One region of the Stenotrophomonas sp. YJH_SMC_91 genome, then DNA from elsewhere that is predicted to be linked to it. Evidence: riboswitches for the same ligand, from Rfam matches in the RefSeq annotation. Region 1 holds a riboswitch; the other holds the start of a gene.
What was found. Region 1 has a riboswitch for glycine ahead of AC5P5X_RS08815 (trimeric intracellular cation channel family protein). Riboswitches for the same ligand answer to the same signal wherever they lie in the genome.
Positions count from the first base shown of each region.

Region 1 (7,553 bases):
GATCTTTATTGAGGGGTCAGAGCCCACCCGTCGGGTGGGATCCGACCCCGATGCCCTGGGGTCGGATCCCTTTTCGCAGAAAAGGGCTCTGACCCCCGACGCTTTCGCTTACGTCAGCGGCGACATCACGCCGCGCTGGTAGGCGGGGCGCTCGCGAAGACGGGCGTACCAGTCGGCCAGGTGCGGCAGTTCCGGACGCTGGATCGGCAGTTCGAACCAGGCATAGATCAGCGAGCCCAGCGGGATGTCACCCATCGCGAATGTCTCGCCGGACAGCCACGGCTGCTTGGCCAGGGTGGCATCGGCCATCGCCAGGTAGTCGCCGGCGCGCACGATGGCGGCATTGATCCGCGCTTCGTCGCGGTCGGCCGGAGCGGTGCGCATGATGCCCCAGATCAGGTCGGTGTACAGCGGCGCCATGCGCGAGGTGCTCCAGTCCATCCACTTCTCGGCCTGGGCGCGTTCCATCGGGTCTTCGGCGTACAGCGTGCCCAGCGCGTAGCGCGCACTCAGGTAGCGCACGATGGCGTTCGATTCCCACAGCGGCAGGCCGTGGTCTTCGATCACCGGTACCAGGCCATTGGGATTCATCGCCTGGTATTCCGGCGTCTGCGTGCCGCCGTGGCTGCCACCGACCTCGATGGACTCGTACGGCAGGCCGATTTCCTCGGCACACCACAGCACCTTGCGGACGTTGCTGGAATTGCGACGGCCCCAGATCTTCAACATGCGGGTAATCCTTGCTGGCAATGCGAGCGGCAACGATACCCCTGATCGGGCGGGGTGTGTGCATGCGGGATGCGGAATCTGGCATCCGGGGATTGCCGGCCAGCGGCCGGCACTACCGGTTCCTCGCTGGCCAGCGGCCGGCATTACCGGTTCTTTTTCGGCAGCGCGCGCACGTAGGACGACTTGCCATCCTTCTTCAGTTCGAACAGGCCGATCGCTGCCAGCAGATCGCTGAGCTTGCCGTAGCCATAGTTGCGCGGGTCGAACGACGCCTGGTTGCCGATCTGGCTGCCGACCGGGCCGAGGTGCGACCAGCCATCCTCGCCCTCGGCCGCGGACACCGCGCGGCGCAGCATCTTCACCAGCCGCGTGTCGCTGCGCATTTCCGCACCGCTCTTGCGCGGGCGCGCATCGTCGTTGGCCACCGGCTCGTTCGAGGCCTGTTCGCTGGATGCCTGTTCGGTATCCGGCACGCTGGCGTGGGTCTGGCCCAGTGCTTCCAGGTAGGTGAATTTCGAGCACGCGTTGACGAACGGCTCGGGTGTTTTCTTCTCGCCGAAACCGTACACCTTCACGCCATCGGTCAACAGGCGCATCACCATCGGGGTGAAGTCCGCATCGCTGGAGACAATGGCAAAGCCATCCAGGTTGCGCGCGTACAGCAGGTCCATGGCATCGATCACCATCGCCATGTCCGAGGCATTCTTGCCCTTGCTGTAGGCGAACTGCTGGATGGGACGGATCGCATACTCATGCAGCACCGCTTCCCACCCCTTCAGTCGCGGGCTCTTCCAGTTGCCATAGGCGCGGCGCACGTTGGCCACCCCATAGCGGGCCACTTCGGCCAACACCTCGTCGATCTTCGAGGCCGGCGCATTGTCGGCGTCGATCAACAGGGCGATGCGCTTTTCCGGTTCGCTCATGGACTCCTCGCGGGCGGTTGCCTGAACCCGAGTATCGCCGATCCACGCGGGCGCTGACGTGACAGGCAGTCGCCGTGCGAAGATGCCAGGCGCTTCCCCCAATGCCCCCACTGGAGTGAGTCGATGAGTCGCGAGCGCGTTCCCCACCTGGTTGTTGTCGGCGGCGGTTTTGCCGGTCTCTGGGCCACCCGTGCCCTGGCCCGCGAGCGCATACGCATCACCCTGGTCGACCGCCGCAACCATCATCTGTTCCAGCCGCTGCTGTACCAGGTGGCCACCGCCGGCCTGTCCGCGCCGGATATCGCTGCACCACTGCGCCATATCCTCGGCCACCAGCGCAACGTGGAAGTCCGCCTCGGCGAAGTGGTCGCCATCGACAAGCAGGCCCGGCAGATCCGCATGGCCGATGGCAGCACGCTGGACTACGACAGCCTGCTGCTGGCCACCGGCGCCACCCACGCCTACTTCGGCAACGACCAGTGGGCCGATGATGCCCCCGGCCTGAAGACGCTGGACGATGCGATCGCGCTGCGCCGCAAGCTGCTGCTGGCGTTCGAGCGCGCCGAGGCGGAACCGGACCCGGCGAAGAAGGCCGCATGGCTGAGCTTCGCGGTGGTCGGTGGCGGTCCCACCGGTGTTGAACTGGCCGGCACCCTGGCCGAGATCGCGCGGCATACGTTGCGCAACGAATTCCGCCACATCGACCCGGCCAGCGCCAAGGTGCGGCTGGTCGAGGCCGGCCCGCGCGTGCTGTCCTCCTTCCCGGAAGTACTTTCGCTGAAAGCACGCCGCCAGCTGGAAAAGCTGGGCGTGGAAGTGCTGACCGGTACCCCGGTGAGCGACATCGACAGCCAGGGCTTTACGCTCGGTGACCAGTTCATACCGGCCCGCACCGTGGTCTGGGCCGCCGGCGTGGCCGCTTCACCGCTGGCGCGCACGCTGGACGTGCCGCTGGACCGCGCCGGCCGCGTGCCGGTGCAACCGGACCTGACCCTGCCCGATCACCCGGAGCTGTTCGTGGCCGGTGACCTGGCCGCACTGAGCCAGGCCGACGGCAAGCCGGTACCCGGCGTGGCACCCGCTGCCAAGCAGATGGGCAAATACGTGGCCGAGGTGATCCGCTCACGCCTGCACGGCAAGCCCGAGCCCGGCCCGTTCAAGTACGCCGACTACGGCAACCTGGCCACCATCGGTCGCATGGCCGCGATCGTGCACCTGGGGCGCCTGCAGCTGTCGGGCGTGCTGGCCTGGTGGTTCTGGCTGGCCGCGCACGTGTTCTTCCTGATCGGCTTCCGCAACCGCATCGTAGTGCTGCTGAACTGGGCCGTGGCGTACTGGAGCTACCAGCGCAGCGCGCGCATCATCTTCGGTGATGACCAGGAAGACCGGCGACCCCGACGGTAGTGCCGGCCGCTGGCCGGCTGCCGCGCGGTCCGTCCCCTCTCCGCAGGAAAGGGCTCTGACTCCGTCAACATCATCCATGCATGGCGTGGATCTACCGCTTCATCGGGCCGCCGGGCACCCGCCGTTTCGACCATGCGCGGCAGAAGTCCTCCTTCCTTGCGGTGTCGGCAATCTGCGCGGCACTCCAGTTGCGGGTAATCCAGATCGTCAGTGCCGTGCTGCTCAGATGCCAGCGCAGCATGTCGTGCCGTGGCTGCCGCCAAAGATGGCGGCGGGCAATCCAGAACGCCTCCCGTTCCACCTCTGGCACCTTCTTCTTCATCGCGTCGTCGTAGAAGAACTGCGCGGCGAAACTCCAGGGATTCATCGGCTGAAATCCTGTTCGCGGTTCACTGCTGCACGCAGCCACACCACTGGGCGCACGGTCTGCTGGCTTCGGCCAACCGCCCACCAGGGCAAGCCCGAGCAGGTACAGCAGGCCAGGCAGCAGTGCGATGCCGGCGGCCAGTACGACGACGGAGACCCATGCCTTACCGGCGGCACGCATCGTGCTCACTTCGCCTTCGGTTTCGGGTACCACAACGCGTTGACGATGACCCAGCGCTGGTCGAAGCGCCCCATGTGGAAGTAATCGACGAACCACGGCGTTTCCAATCGCACCGAGGCGGCATTGCCGGTCACGTCCAGCACCGTGCAGCGGCGGTCCCATTGATCCTTCGGGGTTTTCAGTGCGCCCTGCTTTGTCAACGAGACCAGTTCTTCCTTCGACATGCGGCGCAGGCCCAGCCGCTCGTCGGGCGTATCGCCGAGGACCGCGCGCTTGGCCAGGTCCGGGTGCAGGGAGCGGGCGACGCGCTGCGGGTCGGCCTCCAGCTGGCCGTCGACGTAGTCATGGCAGGTGGCTTCGATGGCCGCGAGGGTGGCCGGGTCGGCAGCGGGACTGGTTGACGCGGAGAGAGCGAACAACAGGGCGACGGTGGACATCCGGGTCTCCAGCGCTGAGGGCTGGGCGATCATCGCATGGCGGCACAGAGGCATCCATGTATGCCATGGATCTACAGGGACCCGGCATCCACCGCCTGCAGCCAGGCCAGCTTGCGTTCCCGCGGCTGCTGCTTGAGCTGCCATTCGGCCCGCGAGGCGGCGGCCCGGTCCGGGTACTCGCGCACGGCCAGCACCCGCAGCGGCGGCCGGGCCCGGGTGTAGCGCGCGCCCTTGCCAGCCTGGTGGGCGGCGAAACGCGCGTCCACGTCGGTGCTGATGCCGGCGTAATAGCTGCCATCGCGGCATTCGAGCAGGTACAGGAACCACGGGCGGAGGGACGGGGCCATGCCCGGATTATGCCGTGCTGCACTGCAGCGGATATACTGGCGCCCGAATGCAGGAGAGAGGCGCCGCGCTGGCGCCCGCCGAAGGCGCAGGCTCCCATGATCGCTCAGGCCGGTGGGCCGGAATCCCACCAACCATGCATTCGACTCGCCGAGCTGGAGAGAGGTCACCGGGCATGCCCGGGACGATCCGCCGAAGGGGCACGCGGCCCATGCCGCTGAACTCTCAGGCAAAAGGACAGCGGGAGCGGCACCGGTCATCGTCATTCCGTCATTGCGCAGGCAATGGCGGCGTCCGCGCATGGCCGGCCCCACCGCGCCCGGAGCCTGCCCCATGTTGCTGTCCATCATCTACCTGATCGCCATTTCCGCCGAAGCCATGACCGGCGCGCTGTCCGCCGGCCGCCGCCGCATGGACCTGTTCGGCGTGGTCATGATCGCCTGCGTCACCGCACTCGGTGGTGGTTCACTGCGCGACATCCTGCTCGGCCACTACCCGCTGGGCTGGGTGAAGCATCCCGAGTACCTGGGGTTCACCGTGTGCGCGGCGCTGATCGCCACCTGGGTGGCGCGCTGGATGCACCACTTCCGCCGCACCTTCCTGGTGCTCGATGGCCTGGGCCTGATCGCCTTCACCCTGATCGGCTGCTCGATTGCGCGCGAAGCCGGCCATGCGATGCCGATCGTGCTGATCGCCGGCATGCTGACCGGCGCGTTCGGCGGCGTGCTGCGCGACATCCTCTGCAACGAGGTGCCGCTGATCTTCCAGAAGGAGCTGTACGCGATCATCGCGCTGCTGACCGGCGCGGCCTACCTGTTGCTGCTGCACTGGGGCGTGGCCGACGCCACCGCGATCCTGTGCTGCCTCGGCGGCGGCTTCGCGCTGCGCCTGCTGGCGATCCACTACCGCTGGGAAATGCCGAAGTTCGTGTACCACGACGAAGTGCATTGAGGTTCGCGCGGCGGAATCCGCACCACCCCGGCGATGTACCTGGCGCTGTCGCTCATGCGCAGCGCCAGGCGCATCGCCGGTGCAGATGGGCCGGTCTCCAACTCCGACCGGCCCTGATCGCGGCCGCACCCCCGCAGGCGCTGGCCGCCATCCACACACGTGCCGCACTCAAGCGGCTTCGGACACCTTCACTTCGCGACGGGCGCGCACGGCCGCGGCCAGTCGCTCCAGCACCGTCACGGTGGTGTCCCAGTCGATGCAGCCATCGGTGATGCTCTGCCCGTAGACCAGCGGTTGGCCTTCCACCAGTTCCTGGCGACCACCGATCAGATGGCTCTCGATCATCACACCGACGATGCGCTGTTCACCGTCTTCCAACTGAACGGCGATGTCCTCGATCACCTTCGGCTGGTTGTCCGGGTTCTTCAGGCTGTTGGCATGGCTGGCGTCGATCATCAGGCGGGTCGGCAGCTTGGCCTTGGCCAGCGCCTGGCAGGCCTCGGCGACGCTGCCCGCATCGTAGTTCGGCTGCTTGCCGCCGCGCAGGATCACATGGCAATCCGGGTTGCCGGTGGTCGACACGATGGCGGTGCCGCCCTGCTTGGTGACCGACAGGAAGTGATGCGGATTGGAGGCCGCACCCACCGCGTCGGCGGCGATCTTTACGTTGCCATCGGTGCCGTTCTTGAAACCAACCGGGCACGACAGTCCCGAGGCCAGTTCGCGATGCACCTGGCTTTCGGTGGTGCGCGCACCAATGGCACCCCAGGCCACCAGATCGGCAATGTACTGCGGCGAGATCACGTCGAGGAACTCGACGCCGGCCGGCAGGCCCAGCTTGTTGATGTCGCGCAGCAGGCCACGGGCAATGCGCAGGCCCTTGTCGATCCTGAAGCTGCCATCCAGGTCCGGGTCGTTGATCAGGCCCTTCCAGCCCACCGTGGTGCGCGGCTTCTCGAAGTACACGCGCATCACGATTTCAAGTTCCCCGGCCAGCGCGTCACGCAGCGGCTTCAGGCGCTGGGCGTACTCGATGGCGGCCTTCGGGTCGTGGATCGAGCATGGGCCAACCACCACCGCCAAGCGGTCGTCACGGCCATGCAGGATCTGGTGCAGGGCCGCGCGTGAGGCGCTGACGGTGTCGGAGGCTTCATCGTCACACGGCAGCATCGCCAGCAGCTGGGCAGGCGGTGTCAGCGGTTCGATGGTGCGGATACGCAGGTCGTCGGTGTGCGGGGGCATTGGGGGAGGTCTCCGGAACGTTGGGGGTCCCCAGCGTGGCGGCATGAAAAAAGCCGCCAGGTTCGCTGGCGGCTTTCGGGAATGCGTCTGAAGCTTTCTTCAGGGTGAGCGCAGTCCTTCCTCCGCCAGTGGCTTCGGAAAGTAATACCAGTAAAAGCGGGTGGCGGCTGCGTTCATAGGTTGTATTGATAGCACAGCTTTTGCGCAGTGCAAAATGTTTCATCCGCAACTGGGGACGCGGTTCAGCGAGATGCGCGCCGGCCCTGCCCACGCGGCGGCAACCACGCAACGTCGCTCATTTGCCATGCACTTCCACGTCCAGCAGCAGGCCCTCATGGATGTCGGCCCAGCGTTCCAGCACGCGATCCAGTTCCTGCCGGGCCTCGTCCAGCTGCTCGGGGTTGAGCAGGGAACGCGCGGTGTAGAGATCGGAAACCAAGCGCCGCAGGGCCGATTCCGGGATGGCCACCGACGGCCCCTCCAGCCCCGGCAACTGCAACGCCGGGCTGTCGCCAAGAGGGCCGAACAGCGTGACCTGGAGCGTGCTCTGCATGATCGACCTTCCTGCGGATGGACATGGGCAATGTCCTGTTTACCTCGTCTGGGTGACAGGCGCATGTGCCACCCATGCCCAGCACCGGGATCTGCCGGCGTCTGCCGCCCCGCTACAAGGCGGCCAGGTCGGCAAGGTGCTGGGCCATGCTGTCCATCGCGCCTACCGCCTGGGTGGTGGTGAAGTACTCATGCCAGCCGGTAGCGGCAATGCCGGCCATCAACGCATCGACCTCCTCGCGGCTTGCGCAGCGCCAGACCGCATAGAACTGCTCATCGCTGCCGTGCGGTACGCCCGAGGCAACGCGGCCCATCGCCAGCGGCGTGATGCGGACCGGATCGAACTGCTGCATGCCGGCGCCGATACGGGCGAAGAAGGCATTCCGCTGCTCGGGCGGAAGTGTGGTCCAGGCAGGGGTGGCG
Region 1 is NZ_JCAFRT010000005.1:69,022-76,574, forward strand. Features, by position in the region: gene AC5P5X_RS08780 (primosomal protein N') at 1-12, shown strand, start outside; gene AC5P5X_RS08785 (glutathione S-transferase family protein) at 109-729, opposite strand; gene AC5P5X_RS08790 (NYN domain-containing protein) at 873-1,652, opposite strand; gene AC5P5X_RS08795 (NAD(P)/FAD-dependent oxidoreductase) at 1,776-3,056, shown strand; gene AC5P5X_RS08800 (hypothetical protein) at 3,148-3,603, opposite strand; gene AC5P5X_RS08805 (nuclear transport factor 2 family protein) at 3,609-4,040, opposite strand; gene AC5P5X_RS08810 (GIY-YIG nuclease family protein) at 4,112-4,387, opposite strand; glycine riboswitch at 4,428-4,517, shown strand; glycine riboswitch at 4,531-4,636, shown strand; gene AC5P5X_RS08815 (trimeric intracellular cation channel family protein) at 4,719-5,336, shown strand; gene AC5P5X_RS08820 (3-deoxy-7-phosphoheptulonate synthase) at 5,505-6,578, opposite strand; gene AC5P5X_RS08825 (hypothetical protein) at 6,874-7,131, opposite strand; gene AC5P5X_RS08830 (DUF6616 family protein) at 7,244-7,553, opposite strand, start outside.

Region 2 (7,553 bases), on a different contig from region 1:
AGTGATTCGGAACGCATCGCGGCCAAGGCCAACGAGCGCTCGCTGACCCAGCTCAACAGCTGGATCGAGCAGGCCGCCAAATTCGATGGCAAGCCGATGAGCGAGGACAGCAAGCGTGCGATCCACCTGCTGAAACTGATGTCCTCGATGCCGGCGCCGCGCGATCCGGCCAAGCTGGCCGAGCTGACCCAGATCGCCACCCGCATGGAAGGCAGCTACGGCGCCGGCAAGTACTGCACCGACGCCAACGATCCGAACTCCTGCCGCCAGCTGGGCGAGCTGGAACAGGTACTGGCGCGCAGCCGCGACTACGACAATCAGCTTGACGCCTGGCAGGGCTGGCACAGCACCACCAAGAGCATGCGCGGCGACTACCAGAAGTTCGTCGGCCTGGTGAACGAAGGCGCCAAGGGCATGGGTTTCACCGATGCCGGCCAGATGTGGCGCAGCGGCTACGACATGCCGCCGGAGCAGATCGGCCCGGAAACCGACCGCCTGTGGGAACAGGTCAAGCCGATGTACGAGCAGCTGCACTGCTACGCGCGCGGCAAGCTGGACAAGACCTATGGCAAGGACAAGGCCGAAGTGGGGAATGGCCTGATCGCCGCGCACCTGCTGGGCAACATGTGGCAGCAGGACTGGTCGAACCTGTGGGACCAGCTGGAACCGTACCCGGGCGCCGGCAGCCTGGACATCACCGCGGCGCTGGAAAAGCAGTACCAGACCAACCTGAGCGCGGCGCTGGCCAAGGCCGGCAAGGATGCGAACGTGGCCGCGCAGTACAAGGCGCAGCGCGAGGCCGAACTGCGTACCGCCAAGCAGATGACCGAGCGCGCGCAGGACTTCTACGTGTCGCTGGGCATGCCGTCGCTGCCGCAGTCCTACTGGGAAAAAACCCAGTTCATCAAGCCTGACGACCGCGACGTGGTCTGCCACGCCAGCGCCTGGGACATGAACATGGAAGGCGACGTGCGCACCAAGATGTGCATCAAGCCGAACGAAGAGAACTTCACCACCATCTACCACGAGCTGGGCCACATCTATTACGACCTGGCCTACAACCCGCTGCCACCGCTGTTCCAGGGCGGTGCCAACGATGGCTTCCATGAAGCGATCGGCGACACCATCGTGCTGGCGATGACGCCCAAGTACCTCAGCTCGATCGGCCTGGTCGATGCGCCGACCGAAAGCCGCGAGGCGGTCATCAACAACCAGATGCGCATGGCGCTGTCAGGCGTGTCGTTCCTGCCGTTCGGGCTGATGATCGACCGCTGGCGCTGGGGCGTGTTCGATGGCTCGATTACTGCCGACAACTACAACAAGGCGTGGTGGGACCTGAAGGCCAAGTACCAGGGCGTGGCGCCGGCCAGCACCCGTGGCGAAGAGTTCTTCGATCCGGGCGCGAAGTACCACGTGCCGGGCAACACTCCGTACACCCGCTACTTCCTGGCGCGCATCCTGCAGTTCCAGTTCTACAAGGGCCTGTGCGACGCGTCCGGCTACAAGGGCCCGCTGCATGAGTGCACCTTCTACGGCAACAAGGAAGCCGGCCAGAAGTACTGGGCGATGCTGAGCAAGGGTGCCAGCCAGCCGTGGCAGGCCACGCTGAAGGAGCTGACCGGTACCGACAAGCTCGATGCCGGCCCGATGATCGAGTACTTCACCCCGGTCAACGAGTGGCTGAAGCAGCAGAACGAAGGCCAGATGTGCGGCTGGCAGGCCAACGCGGCTCCGGCGGCGAAATGAGAAAAGGGGCGGGTCCGCGAGGATCCGTCCCTTTCTGGTAGTGCCGGCCGCTGGCCGGCAACTGCACGGTGGAAATCCATCTGGCAGCCGGCCAGCGGCCGGCTCTACCGAAACAGCAGTCAAAGGCCAGATGTGCGGCTGGCAGGCCAACGCGGCCCCGACGGCGAAATGAAAAAAGGGGCGGGTCCGAAAGGATCCGCCCCTTTCCGGTAGTGCCGGCCGCTGGCCGGCAACTACGCGATGAAGACCCAACCGGCAGCCGGCCAGCGGCCGGCTCTACCGAAACAGCAGTCAAAGGCCAGATGTGCGGCTGGCAGGCCAACGCGGCCCCGGCGGCGAAATGAGAAAAGGGGCGGGTCCGCGAGAATCCGTCCCTTTCCGGTAGTGCCGGCCGCTGGCCGGCAACTGCACGGTGGAAATCCGTCTGGCAGCCGGCCAGCGGCCGGCTCTACCGCAACAGCGGTCAGCTGTTCTTCTTCGCGGCCATCGCTGCGGCCAGCTCGGCCTTGAATTCCTCGAAGGTCTGGCCCTTCTCCCTGGCTTCGGCCTGTGCGGCATCGCGCAGCGCGTCGGAGTACATCAGGCGCACCGGCGTGCCATTGCGTTCGTGCAGCTCACCGGCCTGCATGATCAGCGCCAGCACCTGTGCGGCGCTTTCGCTGTGGCCGGCAATGCGGCCATCCATGCCCAGCACCCATTCGCCGTCGCGGCGCACGACACCGGCCAGCAGGGTGCGCTGTGCATCGCGCAGTTCCGCATGCGGCTCCACCGGCGAGGCCTGCGCGGCGGCCTTGTTGGCGGCCTGCTTTTCCTGGCGACGGCGCTGGTCGCGGCGGGTCTTGGAGCTGGTGGACATGGTGCGGTACCGCTGCGAAGGGGGGCGCAAGGATAGCGCACCCCGCCCGCAGCACCGCTTCACACCCCTCAGTCCAGCACTTTGCCGTGCCGCCAGTAGCCCATGAAGGTGATCGCGCGGCGGTCCAGCCCGCAGTCGCGCACCAGATGGCGACGGATCGCCATCACGGCCCCCGCCTCGCCCGCCACCCAGGCATACAGCGGTCCGGCCACCCGGGTATCGGCCTGCTCCCAGAGGATCTGCGTATCGACGTCGATCTCCTCCAGCGCATCGCCGGCAGTCACGCCCAAGGTCGCTGCCAACCGCGCCTGGACCGCCTGCAGCAACCGCTGTCCGTAGGCGGCCTGCCCGCGCGGCAGCCAGACCAGCTCGGCGCTGGAGGGCGCCTTCAGGTGCACCGCATCACCGGCCTGCGCCACCTCCAGCAGCGCCAGCGTGCGCGGTGGGTCGACCATGGCCGCCAGCTCCTCGAGGATGCCGGCCACCGCAGGCAACGCGGTTTCATCGGCCACCAGCAGCACCTGGCCGACACCGGCCGGTGGCTTCCACTCCCAGCCCTCGCTGCTCCCGGCACAGTCGGCGTCCGGGGCCAGCAGCACCACGCGGTCGCCAGGGCGGGCGTGCATGGCCCAGCGCGAGGCGGGGCCGGTTTCGCCATGGATGACGAAATCGACGTCGACCTCGCCCTGCTCGGCGCGCAACTGGCGGATGGTGTAGGTACGCATCGGCGGGCGCTTGTCGTCCGGCAGGGCCCGGTAGCGTGGGTACCAGTCTTCACCGCTGGGGACCTGCGGCACCTCCTGGCCGGGCAAGGGGAAGAACACCTTGATGCGCTGGTCAGGGCCTTCGGTCTTCATCCGCGCCACGTCGGCACCGGTGAACACCATGCGGTCAAGGGAAGGGGAAAGAACGCGGCGCTCCTTCAGCGCCACCTCGAACAGGCGGTAGGTCTGCTGCGCAGCCATGGGGAACCTCATGCAACGACATCGGATTGGCTGGCTGTCGTGCATCCACGCACCGGCTGGCTGGAGTGCCCAGCCTAGTCCGGTCGTTCCTCTTCGCAAGCGTTGCGGGCAAAGCGGCCGGCCCTACCCCTGCGCGCTGCTCAATGGCCCGTGCAGGCCGCCTGTGCCGCGCGTTCACGCTGGTGTTCCCAGTACCAGAACACGAAGCCGGCGGCGAAGAACGCGGCCTGCCCCAGCGCCAGGTGCAGCGGGCTGGCGCTGAGCAGCGGCGACACCACGCCGGCCACCACCGTGCTGATCATCAGCTGCACGAAGGCCTGCAGCGACGAGGCCAGGCCGCGCTGGTGCGGGTACATGTCCAGCACCGCCAGCGCCAGGATCGGGAAGATCAGCGCCATGCCCATGCCACCCAGGAAGATCGGCAGCACCGCCCACGGCAGCACGAACTGCGGCGACAGCGCCACGTAGCCGACATTCAGCAGCACCGACAGCGCACACAGGCCGAAACCAATGGACACCTGGCGGGTGGGCGTGGTGTGCCCGGCCATGCGCCCGGACAGGAACGAGCCGGTGGTCATGCCGCCGATGGTGGGGATGAACAGCCAGGCAAAACCACCCTCGCCCAGATGCAGGTGCTGCATCACGAACACCGGCGCCGAGGAGATGTACAGGAAAATGCCGCCGAAACCGATGCTGCCGGCCAGCGCCAGGCGCAGGAACCGCGGGTTGAAACCGATGCGCACGTAATCACGCAGCAGCACGCGCGGCGACAACGGCACCCGTGCCTCCACCGGATGGGTTTCCGGCAGGTAGCGTGCGGTGGCCGCCAGCAGGAGCAGCGCAAACACCACCAGGAACCAGAAAATCAGTGGCCAGCCGGCGCCACTGAGCAGGATCCAGCCGCCAATGATCGGTGCGATGGCCGGAGCGATGCCGAACAGCATCGATACCTGGCTCATCAGGCGCTGCGCATCGTGGCCGTGGTACAGGTCGCGGATCACCGCGCGGCCGACGATCATGCCGACGCCTGCTGACAGGCCCTGCAGCGCACGGAACGCCAGCAGCGTGGTCAGGTCGGTGGACAGCGCGCAGCCGACCGAAGCGCCGACGAACACCACCAGGCCACCGAGGATCACCCGCTTGCGGCCCCAGGCGTCGGACAGCGGACCGTGCGCCAGGCTCATCAGGCCGTAGAACAGCAGGTACACGCTGATGGTCTGCTGCACCGCCACTTCGTCCACCGCCAGGCGCTGGGCCAGCTGCGGGAACGCGGGGAAGATGGTGTCGATCGAGAACGGACCGAACATGGCCAGGCCGGCGAGCAGCAGGGCCATGCGGCGGGTGGAGGGAGCAACAGCGGCGGTCATGGGAAAGGCGTCCGGCAGGGCCATGCGCGGCACGCACGGCGGGCGCCGGTCCCCTGCAGCAGGGACGGCGCCAGATGAATTCGGGTATCCGCCCATCATAGGTGGGGAATGCGCCTGATGCCATGCAGCAGTGCACAAAACGCACGGACGGGCCATCGGCCATTCAGGCGCGGCCGCCAGGTCCGAAGGCGGCCGCCGCGCCCGCAACGGGCTATAATCGGCGGGCAACACGGTGGGAGAAGCGGAACACCGCTGCCGAAGGCGCAACGCCCGTAATCGCTCAGGCCCGATACCACCCGTAACACAACTCTGGAGAGACCGGTTCGATCCGGCGCCGAAGGGGCACGAAGCTGCGGTCCGCCGCGCTTTTAAACTCTCAGGCAAAAGGACAGAGGGGCGCCCCGCAGACCGCCGACCGGCGGCTTGTGCCCGTGCGTGTGCCCTTTCCTGACGGATCCTTCGCCATGTCCCAGAACACCCCTTCCCTGCGTGAGCTCGAGCACCACAACGCGTTCGTCGAGCGCCACATCGGCCCCAACGACGCCGAGATCGCGCAGATGCTCGACGTCGTCGGCCACGCGTCGCTGGATGCGATGACCGACGCCATCGTGCCGGCCAAGATCAAGTCGCCGGCACCGCTGGCACTGCCGGAGTCGATGACCGAAGTGCAGGCACTGGCGAAGATCCGTGCGATCGCCGACAAGAACACCGTGCTGCGCAGCTTCATCGGCCAGGGTTACTACGGTACCCACACGCCGAACGTGATCCTGCGCAACATCCTGGAAAACCCGGCGTGGTACACCGCCTACACCCCGTACCAGGCGGAAATCTCGCAGGGCCGCATGGAAGCGCTGATCAACTTCCAGACCCTGTGCGCCGACCTGACCGGCATGGAAATCGCCAACGCCTCGCTGCTGGACGAAGCCACCGCCGCCGCCGAAGCGATGACCCTGGCCAAGCGTTCGGCCAAGTCGAAGTCGGACACCTTCTTCGTGCACGACGCCGTGCACCCGCAGACCCTGGAACTGCTGCGCACGCGCGCCGAGCCGATGGGCATCGTGCTGCGCGTCGGCACCCCGGCCGAAGCGCTGGAGTCGGAAGCCTTCGGCCTGCTGCTGCAGTACCCGGATACCTTCGGCCAGGTCGGCGACTACAAGGCGCTGGTCGACGCTGTGCACGCACGTGGCGGCCTGGTGGCCGTGGCCACCGACCTGTTGGCACTGACCCTGCTGGCCGCCCCGGGCGAATGGGGCGCGGACATCGTGGTCGGCAACAGCCAGCGTTTCGGCGTGCCGTTCGGCTTCGGTGGCCCGCACGCCGCCTTCATGGCCTGCCGTGACGCCTACAAGCGCTCGATGCCGGGCCGCCTGATCGGCGTTTCGATCGATGCCCAGGGCAACCCGGCCTACCGCCTGACCCTGCAGACCCGCGAACAGCACATCCGCCGCGAGAAGGCCACCTCCAACATCTGTACCGCGCAGGTGCTGCTGGCGGTGATGGCCTCGATGTACGCCGTTTACCACGGCCCGGAAGGCCTCACCCGCATTGCCCGCCGCACCCATCGACTGGCCTCGATCCTGGCCGCAGCGCTGCGCAATGCCGGCGTGAAGGTCGGTGGCGACTTCTTCGACACCCTGCACGTCACCGGCGTGCATGCCGATGAAATCCATGCCAAAGCACGCGCCACCGGTTACAACCTGCGCGCGATCGACAGCGACTCGGTCGGCATCAGCCTGGACGAGACCACCACCCGCGCCGACATCGTCGCCGTGGCTGCGGTGTTCGGTGCCTCGCTGGACGTCGACGCGCTGGATGCCAGCACCGCCGACGCGCTGCCGGCCGGCCTGCTGCGCCAGTCCGCGTTCCTGACCCACCCGGTGTTCAACACCCACCACAGCGAGCACGAACTGCTGCGCTACCTGCGTTCGCTGGCCGACAAGGACCTGGCGATGGACCGCACGATGATCCCGCTGGGTTCGTGCACCATGAAGCTCAACGCCACCGCCGAGATGATCCCGGTGACCTGGCCGGAGTTCTCGCAGATCCACCCGCTGGTGCCGGCCGACCAGGCGCTGGGCTACAAGGAACTGATCGACACGCTGGAAGCGATGCTGGTCGAATGCACCGGCTACGACGCGGTCAGCCTGCAGCCGAACTCCGGCGCACAGGGCGAGTACGCCGGCCTGCTGGCGATCCGCGCCTACCACCGCTCGCGCGGCGAAGGCCACCGCGACATCTGCCTGATCCCCGATTCGGCGCACGGCACCAACCCGGCCTCGGCGCAGATGTGCGGCATGAAGGTGGTGGTCACCAAGACCGATGCCAACGGCAATGTCGATGTTGAAGACATCCGCCTCAACGCCGAGAAGTACAGCGACCGCCTGGCCGCGATCATGATGACCTACCCGTCCACGCACGGCGTGTTCGAGGAAGAGGTGGTCGAGATCTGCGAGATCATCCACCAGCACGGCGGCCAGGTGTACACCGACGGCGCCAACATGAACGCCCTGGTCGGCGTGGCCAAGCCCGGCAAGTGGGGTTCGGACGTTTCGCACCTGAACCTGCACAAGACCTTCTGCATCCCGCACGGCGGCGGCGGCCCGGGCGTCGGCCCGTGCG
Region 2 is NZ_JCAFRT010000001.1:413,394-420,946, reverse strand. Features, by position in the region: gene AC5P5X_RS01805 (M2 family metallopeptidase) at 1-1,746, shown strand, start outside; gene AC5P5X_RS01800 (hypothetical protein) at 2,210-2,602, opposite strand; gene AC5P5X_RS01795 (siderophore-interacting protein) at 2,671-3,567, opposite strand; gene AC5P5X_RS01790 (multidrug effflux MFS transporter) at 3,708-4,934, opposite strand; glycine riboswitch at 5,234-5,336, shown strand; gene gcvP (aminomethyl-transferring glycine dehydrogenase) at 5,399-7,553, shown strand, end outside.
Region 2: linked by a shared signal. The riboswitch ahead of gcvP (aminomethyl-transferring glycine dehydrogenase) and the one ahead of AC5P5X_RS08815 (trimeric intracellular cation channel family protein) in region 1 are both predicted to bind glycine.